Regions from separate parts of the Rhizobium phaseoli genome, predicted to be linked through region 2. Evidence: riboswitches for the same ligand, from Rfam matches in the RefSeq annotation. Region 2 holds a riboswitch; each other region holds the start of a gene.

Region 1 (4,349 bases), on a different replicon from region 2:
AAGCGCATCAGGACCTGTGAGTTGAGCTGATAGTCCGGTCCGCCGAAGGCCGCGACCTTCTTCTCTGTCGCCTCGGCTTCCGCCAGGCCGATGGCGCGCACCTTCTGGGCATCTGCCAGACCGGTCGCCTTGATGCGTTCGGCATCAGCAAGCGCGACGGCCTTGATCCGGTCGGCCTCGCCGAGGCCGGCAAGGCGCACCTTCTCGGCCTCTGCCTTGGCGGTCACCTGAATGGTTTCCGCCTGCTGGCGGGTGCGGGCGAGCTGCGCCTTGCCCTCGTTTTCGCTGATCTCGATGGTGAGCGCCGATGTCGTGATCTTGGCCTGCTGCTCGGCAAGCGCCTCCTTCTCGCGCAACGTGCGCTCCTGGATCGCCGCCGCCTCCTGCAATTTGTAAGTCTCAACCTTTTCAACGGCGATCTGACGCTCGCGCAGCTGGATGAGGATCTGCTCTATGCTGTTCTGACCATTATTGGCCCGCGGCGTACCGATCAGCACTTCCTGCAGCTCGAGGCTGTAGGAGCCAAACTTCTCGCGCATTTCATCACCGGATTTGCGCTGGATTTCGCTGCGTTCCTGCAACAGTTCGATCAGCGTCTTGGTCTGGGCGATATTCTTGAAATAAGCCGAGACCATCGGATCGAGCGTCTGTTCGACCAGCCGTTTGATATCCCCGAAACGCTGCACGACGAGGGGCGCCTTCATATAATCGATATGGACGACCACCGAGAGCGGCAGCACCGGCTCGAACGCATCCTTGGTGATCAGCGACACTTCGGAAAGATTCTCGTCGAGCCTGTGCTCGCCGAACTGTTCCTTCGTCCATTTGAGCACGAAGTTGGTGGTCGGCACGATGATGATATTGCCGGCATAGGTGTTGAACGCATATTTGCCCGGCAGCAACGGCGTCGACCAGACACCGCGTGCGCCCGTTTCGACCAGTTCACCGTGGCGATAGGACTGGCCCGAAATATCCGCGCTTCGCCGGCCGGTATAGGAAACGACGACACCCACCGTGCCGACGTCGATGATCGTCTTCTCGACGAGTTCGACGGTCGCAAAGATACGGTTGAGGAAGTAACTGCCGTCGGCAAGCACCTGCAATTGCCGGCCGCGATAACCGCCGGCATTGAGAAACTTCTCCGGATCCTGGAAATTATTGTGGAAGTTCGGGTCCTTCGGATTGTTGGCAACCGTCGGGGCGATGATCTCGCCATCGGGCAGCGCCGGGCCGTCATGGATGGTGACGATGCCGATCAGGTCCTCGGCGTCATGAATGACAACGGGCTCGAAGCCATTCCGCTCGGTGATCAATGTCGACATGTCGGCGAACAGTTTTTGTTCCGACGCGTTCAGGTTGACGGCATAGGTCGACTGCGCCGTCAGCACTATGAACTGCGCTAGATTGATGGCATAGGTGCCCTCGCGCAGGATCTTGCGCTGCGGACCCTTCTGGCCGCCCTTTGTCAGAAAGCCGCGCACATCTTGAAAGTCATCGGCGTCGATGTTCGAAGCAAGCGTCTGGGTCGGCGGCAACGGCTCGCCGTCGCGGGCGAAGACATAGCCGATCTGGCCCTGCGGAATGGTCACGAGATTGGCGCGATGCATCGCATATTGGAACGGCATGAAGAAATGCAGGCCGCCGCGCACGACGTCCGGCTGGAAGCCGGCCTCGCCGTAGAGCGCAATGAAGCCATTGTCGACGGAGCCGCGAAAACTCCACAGCTTTTCGAGAATGCCGAGCCTGTCGTTGGGTATATAGCGGATCACGCCGCTCAACCGGAACAGGGTTGCCAGCGCGATGAGCGTAATGGCGATTCCGATCGCCTTCCATCCCATCGGGCTTAGATATTGCACGGTTTCCATCTTTTTTCTCGCATGGGCGCACGGGTTCGTCCACCCGATGGCCGCCCGGTTGGTGTTGGTTGATAAGACGGGGAGATTGCGCGCCTATGCGCTCGACGCAGCACGCCGTCGCCCGTCAGACGGGCAAAGGAGGCTGTCGCACGTGCATTGCTGCCTGACTTTCCTCAATCGATTGCGATTATAGGAACCATGCGGCAAGGACGTCGAACGTCTGGGCTGCTCATTATCTGGAAAGATGACCGCGCGTCCCCAGTCCCCACCGGAGGACGGCGTGTCGTGAGTGGTCTCACATTGGAGTTGCCTTGAAAGACATAACGCTGGTGAACTTAGCGACAAGACCGATCGATTTAAAGACGCGTAAAGCGAGAATCGGATAAGTACTTCCAGTGATTTTACTATTTCGACTATTCAATCTTGCTGAAATAACCTCGCGCATCTGCTGTTTTTGTACGCAATCTGGGCCGCAGGTTGCTCAGAGATCGGTTGACACCGCCCCTCTAGCGACAGCTGCAGCTCCCTTGGAACGCGAAAGAGCTTCTTGACACAAGGGCCGCGGCGGTCTTTGATGGCGACCATTCACCAGGGGTGTCCCGGCAAGGGGCTGAGATTCTGCTGAACAATACGGCTTTGCCTGTTGTGGCGCGGTGACCCGTTGAACCTGATCCAGTTCATACTGGCGTAGGGACGGTGCGGACGCTGCGGCTGTTGGGCGGATTTTCGCTTAGTCGCGCATGGCGTCTTTCCATCATTCCAACACTGGAACTGGGTCTCCAAACGTCAAACCTTGGAGCCTCATCCATGAATATTGTTGCACCCCAGCTTACTCCTGTCGTCACCACCGGCTCGCTTCCGGCCTCGACCAAGGTGGTCAAACCCGGAACGCTCTATCCGGATCTGCGCGTGCCGATGCGCGAAATCAGCCTTCACCCGACCTCCGGCGAGCCGCCGGTCACGGTCTATGATTCCTCCGGCCCCTATACCGATCCGGCCCATGTGGTTTCCATCGACGCCGGGCTGCCGCGTTTGCGCGAGTCCTGGGTCAGGGCGCGTGGCGACGTTGAAACCTATGAAGGCCGGCTGGTGAAGCCTGAAGACAATGGTTTTGCCACGGGCGAACGGCTGACGCCGGAATTTCCCATTCGCAACACGCCGCTAAAGGCAAAGGCCGGCCGCGCCGTCACCCAGCTCGCCTATGCGCGTGCCGGCATTATAACCCCGGAAATGGAATTTGTCGCGATCCGCGAAAACCTCGGCCGGCAGGCCGCGAAGGAGGCGCTCGCCCGCGACGGCGAGAGCTTCGGCGCTCATGTTCCGGATTTCGTGACGCCCGAATTCGTGCGCCGGGAAGTCGCCGAGGGCAGGGCGATCATCCCGGCCAATATCAACCACCCCGAATCCGAACCGATGATCATCGGCCGGAATTTCCTGGTGAAGATCAACGCCAATATCGGCAATTCGGCCGTCACCTCGTCGATGGCGGAAGAGGTGGAAAAGATGGTCTGGGCGATCCGCTGGGGCGCCGACACCGTCATGGACCTTTCCACCGGTCGCAACATTCACAACATCCGCGAATGGATCATTCGCAACTCGCCGGTTCCGATTGGAACCGTGCCGCTTTACCAGGCGCTCGAGAAGGTCAACGGCATTGCCGAAGATCTGACCTGGGAAGTCTATCGGGATACGCTGATCGAGCAGGCCGAGCAGGGCGTCGATTATTTCACCATCCATGCCGGCGTGCGGCTGGCCTATATTCCGCTCACTGTCAATCGCGTCACCGGCATCGTCTCACGCGGCGGCTCGATCATGGCCAAGTGGTGTTTGCATCATCACAAGGAGAGTTTCCTCTACGAGCATTTCGAGGAAATCTGCGACATCTGCCGTGCCTATGACGTCTCCTTCTCGCTCGGCGACGGTTTGCGGCCGGGGTCGATCGCGGATGCCAATGACGCAGCGCAATTTGCCGAGCTCGAAACCCTCGGCGAACTGACGAAGATCGCCTGGGCGAAGGACTGCCAGGTGATGATCGAAGGCCCCGGCCATGTGCCGATGCACAAGATCAAAGAGAATATGGATAAGCAGCTCAAGGTCTGCGGCGAAGCCCCCTTCTATACGCTCGGACCGCTGACGACCGACATCGCGCCGGGCTATGATCACATCACCTCCGGCATCGGCGCCGCCATGATCGGCTGGTTCGGCACGGCGATGCTTTGCTACGTCACGCCGAAGGAGCATCTGGGGCTACCCGACCGCAGCGATGTCAAGACCGGCGTGATTACCTACAAGATCGCCGCCCATGCCGCCGATCTTGCCAAGGGACATCCGGCCGCCCGCATTCGCGACGATGCGCTGTCGCGGGCGCGCTTCGAATTCCGTTGGGAGGATCAGTTCAACCTCTCCCTCGACCCGGATACGGCGCGTTCCTTCCACGACGAGACCCTCCCGAAGGAGGCGCACAAGGTGGCGCATTTCTGTTCGATGTGCGGC
Region 2 (4,349 bases):
GCTGGTCGAGAGCGAGCCGATCAAGGCCGGCTCCGGCAGGAAGGGGCTGTGGGTGATGTAGATATCCCAGAGTTTCGGATCGGTGCGGCGCTGCGTCAGCGTCGCCCAGTCCACCACCTGCATATCGACGGTGAAGCCGGCAAGCTTCAGATATTCGGCGGCCACCTGCGCCATCTTGTAGTGGAATTCGTACTGGCGGCTGGTCAGGATACGGATCGGCTCGCCATTATAACCGGCCTTCTTGGCGGTCGCCGCCGCCCCTTCCGGATCGGCGACATTATAGGCGCCTTCGACGCCGGCATCGGTCGACCAGGAGAAGGTCTTCGGGTAGATGGCGCCGTCAAGCGCATAAAAATCCTTGCTGCCGAAAGCGGCGGCCAGCATGTCTTCCATGCTGAGCGCCTGGCGGATCGCCTTGCGAACCTCGACATTCCCGGCGACACCTTCCTTCGTGTTGAAGACGAAAACAGGATAGCCGAAGGGCTTCAGCATGACCGGCTGCGAGGCCGTCGAGCCCTTCAGCTTGTCGTAGGATTCGACTGGGATCGAATCGACATAATCATACTGGCCGGAGATAGCGGCCTCGACGCGGGTGTTCGGATCCGGCACCGGCACGAAGCGGATTTCGTCGAGATATTGATGGCGGGCGCCGCCATAACCATTGCTGTCGCCTTCGCGCGACTTGTATCCGTCGAAGCGAACGAGCTGGATATATTGATCGGCCTTGCGCTCCTTCAGCATATAGGGGCCGGTGCCGATGAACTCCTTCATCGGTTCGTCCTGCTTTTCCGACGGGATGATGATCGCCGCCGAATTGTTGAAGGCGAGCAGCGAGGTCAGCGGCGCATAGGGCTGCTTCAGCGTGATGGTCACGGTCGCGGGATCTGCGGCAGCGATCTTGTCGATGAATCCGGCCACCTGCTTGCCGCGCGAGGCGATCTTCATCCAGCGGTTCAGCGAGGCGACGACATCATCCGAGGTCATATCGCTATTGTCGTGGAACTTGATGCCGGTCCGGAGCTTGATCGTATAGGTTTTGCCGTCGGCGCTAATCTCGGGCAGGCTTTCGGCCAGAAGCGGCGTGACATTCCAGCTCTTGTCGAAGGTGTAGAGCGTTTCGAAAATGTGCTGGGTGACGATGCCGACGAGATCGGCCGTCGACGACATCGGATCGAGCGTCGGCGGCTCGCCGATCGTCGCGACATTGATGACGCCGCCTTTTTCCGCAGCAAGCAGGGTCGAAGGCAGGGCGACGAGCGCAGTGCCGAGCAGGAATGCGACAAGCGTTTTCATGTGAGGGCTCCCGAGTTAAGTTCCACAATTATGTAATTCATATTTTTGTAAGAGAATAAGAGATGACGTGATCGTGTCAAGCGCAAGCCGTGGATTATGTCGTGAGACGAGGGTCGCAGCGGCGGAAATGGCATCGAACCGCAAGTGCGGCTGGCCGCCTGCGTGAAGCTCGCGCATTATGCGGCCGCGAAGAATCGGCAGCGCCACGGCTTCAATAGAGCGAGGATGGGATGAACATCGATTTCAACGACGGAAAGTGGCTGAACGAACCGGAAAGCTGGCACGCCGACGCAACCGGCCTGACGCTGACAACAGGCGAAAAGACCGATTTCTGGCGGGAGACCTATTACGGCTTCACCCGCGACAGCGGCCACTTCCTCGCTTTCCCCACCGCCGAGAGCTTCACCGCCCAGATCCGCATCCAGGGCGAGTTCCGCACCCTCTACGACCAGGCCGGCCTGATGGTGCGCCTCGACGAAAACCGCTGGGTCAAAACTGGCGTCGAATTCACCGACGGCGAAGCCTTCCTCAGCACCGTCGTCACCGACGGCCAATCCGACTGGTCGGTGTCGCAGCCGTTCAGGCAACTCGAGGACTTCCACATCCGCGTCACCGTCGCAGGCGGCGCCCTTCGTATCCAGGCCTCCCGCGACGGCAACCGCTGGCCACTGCTGCGGCTAGCGCCCTTCCCGGTTGCCGACCGATACGAGGTCGGCCCGACCGCCTGTACACCGGAGAGGAGTGGATTGACGGTGCGGTTTTCGGAGTTTTCAATCGGGCCCGCGATTGCGACGGATCTGCATGATTTGAGTTGAGGAGCGCTGTGATGCGTTCAACCAGTTTTGTCGGAGGGAACACGGAATGTCATTTTCGGGATGACAGCCGCGCCCTTCTCTGCGAAAAAGGGCGTGATGAGAGACAGGGGCGTTCGTCGACAGACGGGCTGAGAAGAACCCTTCGAACCTGAACCGGATAATGCCGGCGGAGGGAGTCGCTCGGGGATCGCCGTAGACGCCGCCCCGCGCCTGCCCCGCCTGAAAGGGGCGCTATGCAGAGCAAGACCACTTCGGGAGCCATGCTGGAGGCGATGCGCGAAAAGCCGCCGCTCGTCCACTGCATCACCAATTATGTCGCCATGAACATCGCGGCCAACGTCCTGCTGGCATCCGGCGCTTCGCCCGCCATGGTGCATGCGCCTGAGGAAGCCGGCGAATTCGCTGGCATCGCGAGCGCGCTGACCGTCAATATCGGCACGCTGTCGACGCAATGGCTAGACGGCATGCGGGCGGCGGCGAAGGCGGCTGCCTCATCCGGAAAACCCTGGGTGCTCGATCCGGTGGCGCATTATGCGACGGCCTTTCGCCGCCAGGCGGTTGCCGATCTGCTGGCGCTCAAGCCCACGATCATCCGCGGCAATGCCTCCGAGATCATCGCTCTTGCCGGGGGGGAGAGCCGCGGCCAGGGCGTCGACAGCCGCGATCCGGTCGAGCAGGCGGAGGATTCGGCCCGTCGGCTCGCGGAGCGGCAGCAGGCAATCGTCGCCGTCACCGGCGCCGTCGATTTCGTGACCGATGGTAACAGGGCGGTGCGCATCAAGGGCGGATCGGTGCTGATGCCGCAGGTCACTGCCCTCGGCTGCGCGCTCACCTGCCTTGTCGGCGCCTTTGCCGCCACCGCGCCCGAGGATCTGTTCGGCGCGACCGTCGCAGCGCTCGCGACCTTTGCCGTCGCCGGCGAAGATGCCGCGCTCGGGGCGGCCGGCCCCGGCTCGTTCGCCTGGCGCTTCCTCGATGCGCTGGCCGCGCTCGACGGCGAAGCGCTGGATGCGAGAGCCAGGGTATCGATCGCATGAAGGCTTTCGACCTTTCGCTCTACCTCGTCCTCGATCCGGATCTCTGCGCCCGGATCGGCATGGTCGAGACCGCCCGCCTCGCCGTTGCCGGCGGCGCGACGATGGTGCAGCTGCGCGACAAACAGGCGGGGACAGCACGCATGATCGAGACCGGCCGCGCCTTGAAGCAGGCGCTCGGTGGCACCGGCGCCCGCCTCATCGTCAATGATGACGTCGAGGCGGCCATCGCCATCAGCGCCGATGGCTTGCATATCGGCCAGGAGGACATGGATGCGCGCACGGCTCGGGGGTTGATCGGCCCCGACATGATCCTCGGCCTCTCGGTCGAGACCGAGGCGCTCGCGGCTGCCGTCGATCGCGATCTCGTCGATTATACCGGCGTCGGCCCGGTCTTTGCGACGCCGACCAAGGCCGACCACAAGCAGCCGATCGGCTTTGACGGTCTTGCCAGGCTGGTGCAGGTCTCGCCGGTGCCCTCCGTCGCCATCGGCGGGTTGAAAGCGGAGCATGTGGCCGACGTGTTTGCCGCCGGCGCCAAGGGGCTTGCCGTCGTCTCCGCCGTCTGCGGTACGCCGGATCCGGCGGCGGCCACCCGCCGCATCGCCGCAGAAATTCGAAAGGTCCCGGCATGATCCGCAACGTCCTCTCTATCGCCGGCTCCGATCCGTCCGGCGGCGCCGGCATCCAGGCCGACCTCAAGGCCTTTTCAGCCCGCGGCGTCTATGGCATGGCGGTGCTAACCGCGCTGACGGCGCAGAACACGCAAGGGGTCACCGGCGTGCATCTGGTGCCGCCGCAATTCGTTGCCGACCAGATCGATGCCGTCTTTGCCGATGTGCGCGTCGATGCCGTGAAGATCGGCATGATTGCCAATGCCGGCATCGCCGAAGCCGTCGCCGCCGCCCTTTCCGCAGCTCTGGCCGCAGCAACCGCCAAAGGACGCAGCATTCCCGTCGTCCTCGATCCGGTGATGATCGCCAAAGGCGGTGCCGCCCTGCTCGCGCCCGAAGCGGTCGACGTGCTGACGCTGCGGCTGCTGCCGCTCGCCACGATGCTGACCCCGAACCTGCCGGAGGCCGCCGCGCTGCTGCACCAGCCGGTCGCGACGAACCGGGTAGAGATGGCAGCGCAGGCCGAACGGCTGCGCGCCCTCGGCCCGGCCGCCGTGCTGGTCAAAGGCGGTCATCTCGACAGCGACGACAGC
Region 3 (4,349 bases), on a different replicon from region 2:
GAGGTGCCGAGGGTGACGGTCTTGACGTCGCCCGTGCCGCCGTCGTTGCGGATCATCGCCGAGATCAGCGCGCTCTCCCAGGTGCCGCCAAAGCCGCCATAGGTCTTGCCGTCGAGATCTCTCGGGCTCTTGATGTCGTCGCGCCCGCCCTTGTAGATCAGGCGCGCGGTTTCGGTCTGGACGACGCCGTAGACCATCTTGACGTCACCGCCGCCGGCGCGCTGCGTCAGAGCCTCGATCTCGCTGCTGATGCCGAAATCGGCAACCCCGTTCGACACCAGCGTGCCGGCGCTGGTATCGGTAAAGGGTAGAATTTCGACATCGAGGCCGGCCGCGGCATAGAACCCCTTTGCCTTGGCGACATAGATGCCGATATGGTTGGTGTTGGGTGTCCAGTCGAGCGCGATGCGAACCTTTGCCGGTGCCGACTGGGCAAAGGCGGTTCGGCCGGCGAGGCTTGTCGCGAGGGCGGCGAGGATTGTCTGTCGACGGGTGAGAAGCAGCATGGTGACCTCCTCAGGTCTCTGGAGCATGATGCCGAAAACTGTAAGCGGTTTTCGGACGACATCATGCTCTAACTCTTTAAATGAGAACAGGATTCAGATCTTAGGCCGGCGGCCCAAAATCATCCTGTTCTTGCGGATGAAGCAGGGTTTGCAGGATTTCGGTCTCGATCGCCTGGGCCGCCGGCGAGCCGAGATCGGCGATGCTTCTCGGGCGGGACAGGGGAACGCGGAATTGGCGGATGATACGCGCCGGGCGGGCTGATAACACGTAGATCCGATCGGAGAGGAACACCGCCTCGCGGACGTCGTGGGTGATCAACAAGGCCGTCCAGCGATGTTGCGTCCACATGCCCTGCAGCCATTCCTGGATCTGCGTGCGTGTCAGCGCGTCCAGCGCGCCGAAAGGCTCGTCGAGCAGCAGCATGTCCTGGCTCTGGACGACGGTGCGCAATAGCGCGGCGCGCTGGCGCATGCCGCCGGAAAGCTCGGCGGGGTAATGGTGTTCGAAGCCGGCAAGGCCGAAATGCTCGAACAGCGGCGCCACAGTGGCGCGGGCGGCGCGACGGCTGATGCCGCGCACCTCGAGGCCGAGTGTGGCGTTGTCGATGATCCGGCGCCAGGGCATCAGCGCATCGCGTTGCGGCATGAAGGCGAAGGAATGCGGCGCCTGTTCCAACGGGGCGCCCTTGAAGAGCAAAGCGCCGGCATCGGGTCGCAGCGCCTGGGTCAGCAATCTGAGCACCGTCGATTTTCCAGAGCCGGAGGGGCCGACGATCGAAACGAACTCGCCGCTTGCGACAGCGAGCGAAATATCGCCGAGCACCTGCATGCCGTCGAAGGATTTCGAAATCTTGCGTAGTTCGACCAGTTCATCGGTCATCGGCGGCGCTCCCCGGACGGTTGCCAGGGCATGACGAGGCGCTCGATCATCAGCGTCACTCCGAAGAGGCAGAGTGTCAGAACGGCGCTGACGACGACGGCGGCGAGGACAAGATCCGGCCGGAAATTGTTCTTGGCGTTGAGGATATAGATGCCGAGGCCGCGCGCGGCTCCCGCATATTCGGCAAAGATCGCGCCGACGACGGCATAGGTGATCGAGATCCTGAGGCCGGCGAAGAAATAGGGCAGCGAGGAGGGAAGCCGGGCCAGGCGGAAAATGCGCCAGCGGCTTGCCTTCATCGAGTTCAAGAGTTCAGCGATGTCGCGGTCGGTCGCCTCATAACCCTGCAGCAGGGCGACGAGCAGCGGGAAGAAGGTGACGAGCGCGACCAGCAATATCTTCGGCAACAGGCCGAACCCGAACCAGAGAACGACGAGGGGCGCGATCGCCACCAGCGGCAGGGTCTGGCTGGCAATGAAGATCGGCAGCATTGCCCGGCGCATGAAAGGCATGAAATCCATCAGGATCGACGAGACGAAAGCGAAGGCGAGCGACAGGGCGAAGCCGCCGAGCGTGGCGCCGAGCGTCGGCCAGGTGTTCGATATCAGCGCTTCGCGGTTCAGCCAGCCCTGGGTAAGGATGCGCCAAGGCGCCGGCAGGATGGACGGTTTGATACCGGAAAGATCGACATAAAGTTCCCATGCGGCCAGAAAGGCAAAACCGGCGAGCAGGGCGGGGCTCGCCCGGCAGAGGGCGGCACTGAGCGCGGCAAGGCGCGAATCCGATGGTGGTGGCGATGTCATCAGCGTCGATTTCAGGCTTTCTTCCGGCTGCATGATTCCTCAAATCGGAATCGGTCCGGGGATAAATTCATGCAGCAATTCAAGATGCCGCAGCCTCCTTTGCGCGCCTGAAAAATCGCGCGGCGCCACAGATGCGCAAAGCCGTTGAAGACATCGAGCATGGCGCCGGCGAAACGGCCGGACATCGAAAAGGGTGACACTTGTGCGCCGGAAAACATCTGAACCTCGCTCCGCTGGCATTACCCAGATCAGCTTTGAAGGGTCCGGAGGCTTGCGCTTCTCATCTCAGCCCCGGCAACACGGAGCTCCCCTGTTATTTCGGCGAAAACTATCATCGGGGTTTTCTTACCGCAACCGCAAAATCACAATCCCGTCCGTCCGGTCGGGACGGAACCGCCGACACGAAAAAACACCCGGACGGAATCGCGTCCGGGTGTTTTCCGAGGTTCCGTACCTGCCGGGAACGGAACCCGAGCTCGTCTCCAGGCGACCTATCGGCAGGACGCGGCCGGCGCGAGGACGGCAAATGCCGGCGCCGTGATTTCAGCCGGTTATCGGCCGCGGTGATCTCGCCGCCGCTTCTTCCTGTCCTTGGGCTTTACGGCCGGCGGAGCAGGCGTTATAAAACCTCAACTAATATTGAGGTCAAGAGACGATGGATGCGATTTCTGCAACGCCGTTCGGCAGGCTTCTGACGGTTGGCGAAGTGGCGGAACGCAGTGGTCTTGCTGTCTCGGCGCTGCATTTCTATGAGGCCAAGGGGCTGATTTCCAGCATCCGTACCCGCGGCAATCAGCGGCGCTACGGACGTGACGTGCTTCGCCGGCTCGGCATCATCAAGGTGGCACAACGTGTCGGCATTCCGCTCTTAGAAATCCAGACGGCGTTCGCTTCCCTGCCGCAGGGGCGCACCCCGACGGTTGCCGACTGGCAGACGCTGTCGGCGCGCTGGAAGAACGAGCTCGACGAGCGAATCGGACGGCTCAGCCTGCTGCGCGACCGTCTGAGCGGCTGCATCGGCTGCGGCTGTCTGTCGATCGAAAGCTGTCCGTTGCGTAATCCCTGCGATCGGCTCGGCGAGGAAGGCCCCGGGGCGCGGCTTCTGGAGATCGAGAAGGAAAGCTGAGCTTCCGCAGCCCTGGTCTCCGGCGGAAAGATCGATGCGTGCCTTTCTTTCGGCCGGCGCGCTCATATGTTAAGGGCGAAGGGCGCAACCGGCGGCATTGTCCGCGAGGAGGACGGCTTCGTGTTCCATCCGAGACTATTCGAAAATCGCAATGTCGTCGTCACCGGCGCCGGGCGGGGCATCGGCCTCGAGGTGGCCCGGCAGTTCCTGGACTGCGGCGCGAAGGTGATCGTCCATACCGGGCGCAAACCGGGACGGGATCTGCCGGATTTCCTGCTGACGGCCGAATCGGAAAGGCGGGCGCTGTTGCTGCACGCCGATTTCACCGCCGCCGGCGGTGCTGCGCAATTTGCAGAGGACGCTCTCGCCTTCTTCGACAAGGTGCATGTGCTCGTCAACAATGCCGGCACCATGCTCGGCCGTTTTCCGGCCGCGACACTGACCGACGCGGATTATGAAGCGATCGTGCGGCTGAACCAGACGTCGGTGGTGGCCCTGACCCGGGCGCTGCTGCCGGCATTGAAGGCAGCCGAAGGCGCGGCCATCGTCAACACGGTTTCGATTTCAGCACTGACCGGCGGCAGCCCCGGCTCTTCGGTCTATTCGGCCTCGAAAGCATTCGTTTCCACCTATTCCAAGGCGCTTGCCCGTGAGTTGGCGCCGGATGGAATCCGGGTCAATTGCGTCTCGCCGGGAACGATCGAGACGGATTTCCATGAGCGCTATTCCTCCCGCGAAAAGCTGGAGCAGACGAGAAAATCCATTCCGTTGCAGCGTCTCGGCACGGCCGAGGATTGCGCTCCCGCCTATCTGTTCCTGGCGGCTCCTTCTCTCTCCGGATACATTACGGGCCAGGTTCTCGAGATCAACGGCGGTCAGCTTATCTGCTGATTTACTTGGACCTTTTTTGGCATTTCATCACATTTGACGAATTCGCTTGTGCGAATATGCTATTGTGCTGATCTACCTTATGCTTCCCTTCCGAGATGCCGAAATGCCGCTGCCTAAACCGGAGCCGGGAATGACCGGCCAGG

Evidence for each region. A riboswitch is a leader RNA that binds a small molecule or an ion and turns the genes downstream of it on or off. The one in region 2 is predicted to bind thiamine pyrophosphate.
Region 1: another riboswitch for thiamine pyrophosphate. It lies ahead of thiC (phosphomethylpyrimidine synthase ThiC); the one in region 2 lies ahead of thiM (hydroxyethylthiazole kinase).
Region 3: another riboswitch for thiamine pyrophosphate. It lies ahead of AMC88_RS20310 (hypothetical protein); the one in region 2 lies ahead of thiM (hydroxyethylthiazole kinase).

The regions. Positions count from the first base shown of each region.
Region 1 is NZ_CP013536.1:650,680-655,028, reverse strand. Features, by position in the region: gene AMC88_RS30155 (SPFH domain-containing protein) at 1-1,865, opposite strand, end outside; TPP riboswitch at 2,437-2,568, shown strand; gene thiC (phosphomethylpyrimidine synthase ThiC) at 2,664-4,349, shown strand, end outside.
Region 2 is NZ_CP013534.1:278,629-282,977, reverse strand. Features, by position in the region: gene AMC88_RS24665 (ABC transporter substrate-binding protein) at 1-1,293, opposite strand, end outside; gene AMC88_RS24660 (DUF1349 domain-containing protein) at 1,524-2,108, shown strand; TPP riboswitch at 2,204-2,300, shown strand; gene thiM (hydroxyethylthiazole kinase) at 2,342-3,145, shown strand; gene thiE (thiamine phosphate synthase) at 3,142-3,777, shown strand; gene thiD (bifunctional hydroxymethylpyrimidine kinase/phosphomethylpyrimidine kinase) at 3,774-4,349, shown strand, end outside.
Region 3 is NZ_CP013532.1:4,231,912-4,236,260, reverse strand. Features, by position in the region: gene AMC88_RS20325 (ABC transporter substrate-binding protein) at 1-506, opposite strand, end outside; partial or broken gene AMC88_RS20320 (ABC transporter ATP-binding protein) at 575-1,386, opposite strand; gene AMC88_RS20315 (ABC transporter permease) at 1,383-2,189, opposite strand; gene AMC88_RS20310 (hypothetical protein) at 2,201-2,407, opposite strand; TPP riboswitch at 2,398-2,511, opposite strand; gene soxR (redox-sensitive transcriptional activator SoxR) at 2,845-3,315, shown strand; gene AMC88_RS20300 (SDR family NAD(P)-dependent oxidoreductase) at 3,436-4,206, shown strand; gene AMC88_RS20295 (ArsR/SmtB family transcription factor) at 4,310-4,349, shown strand, end outside.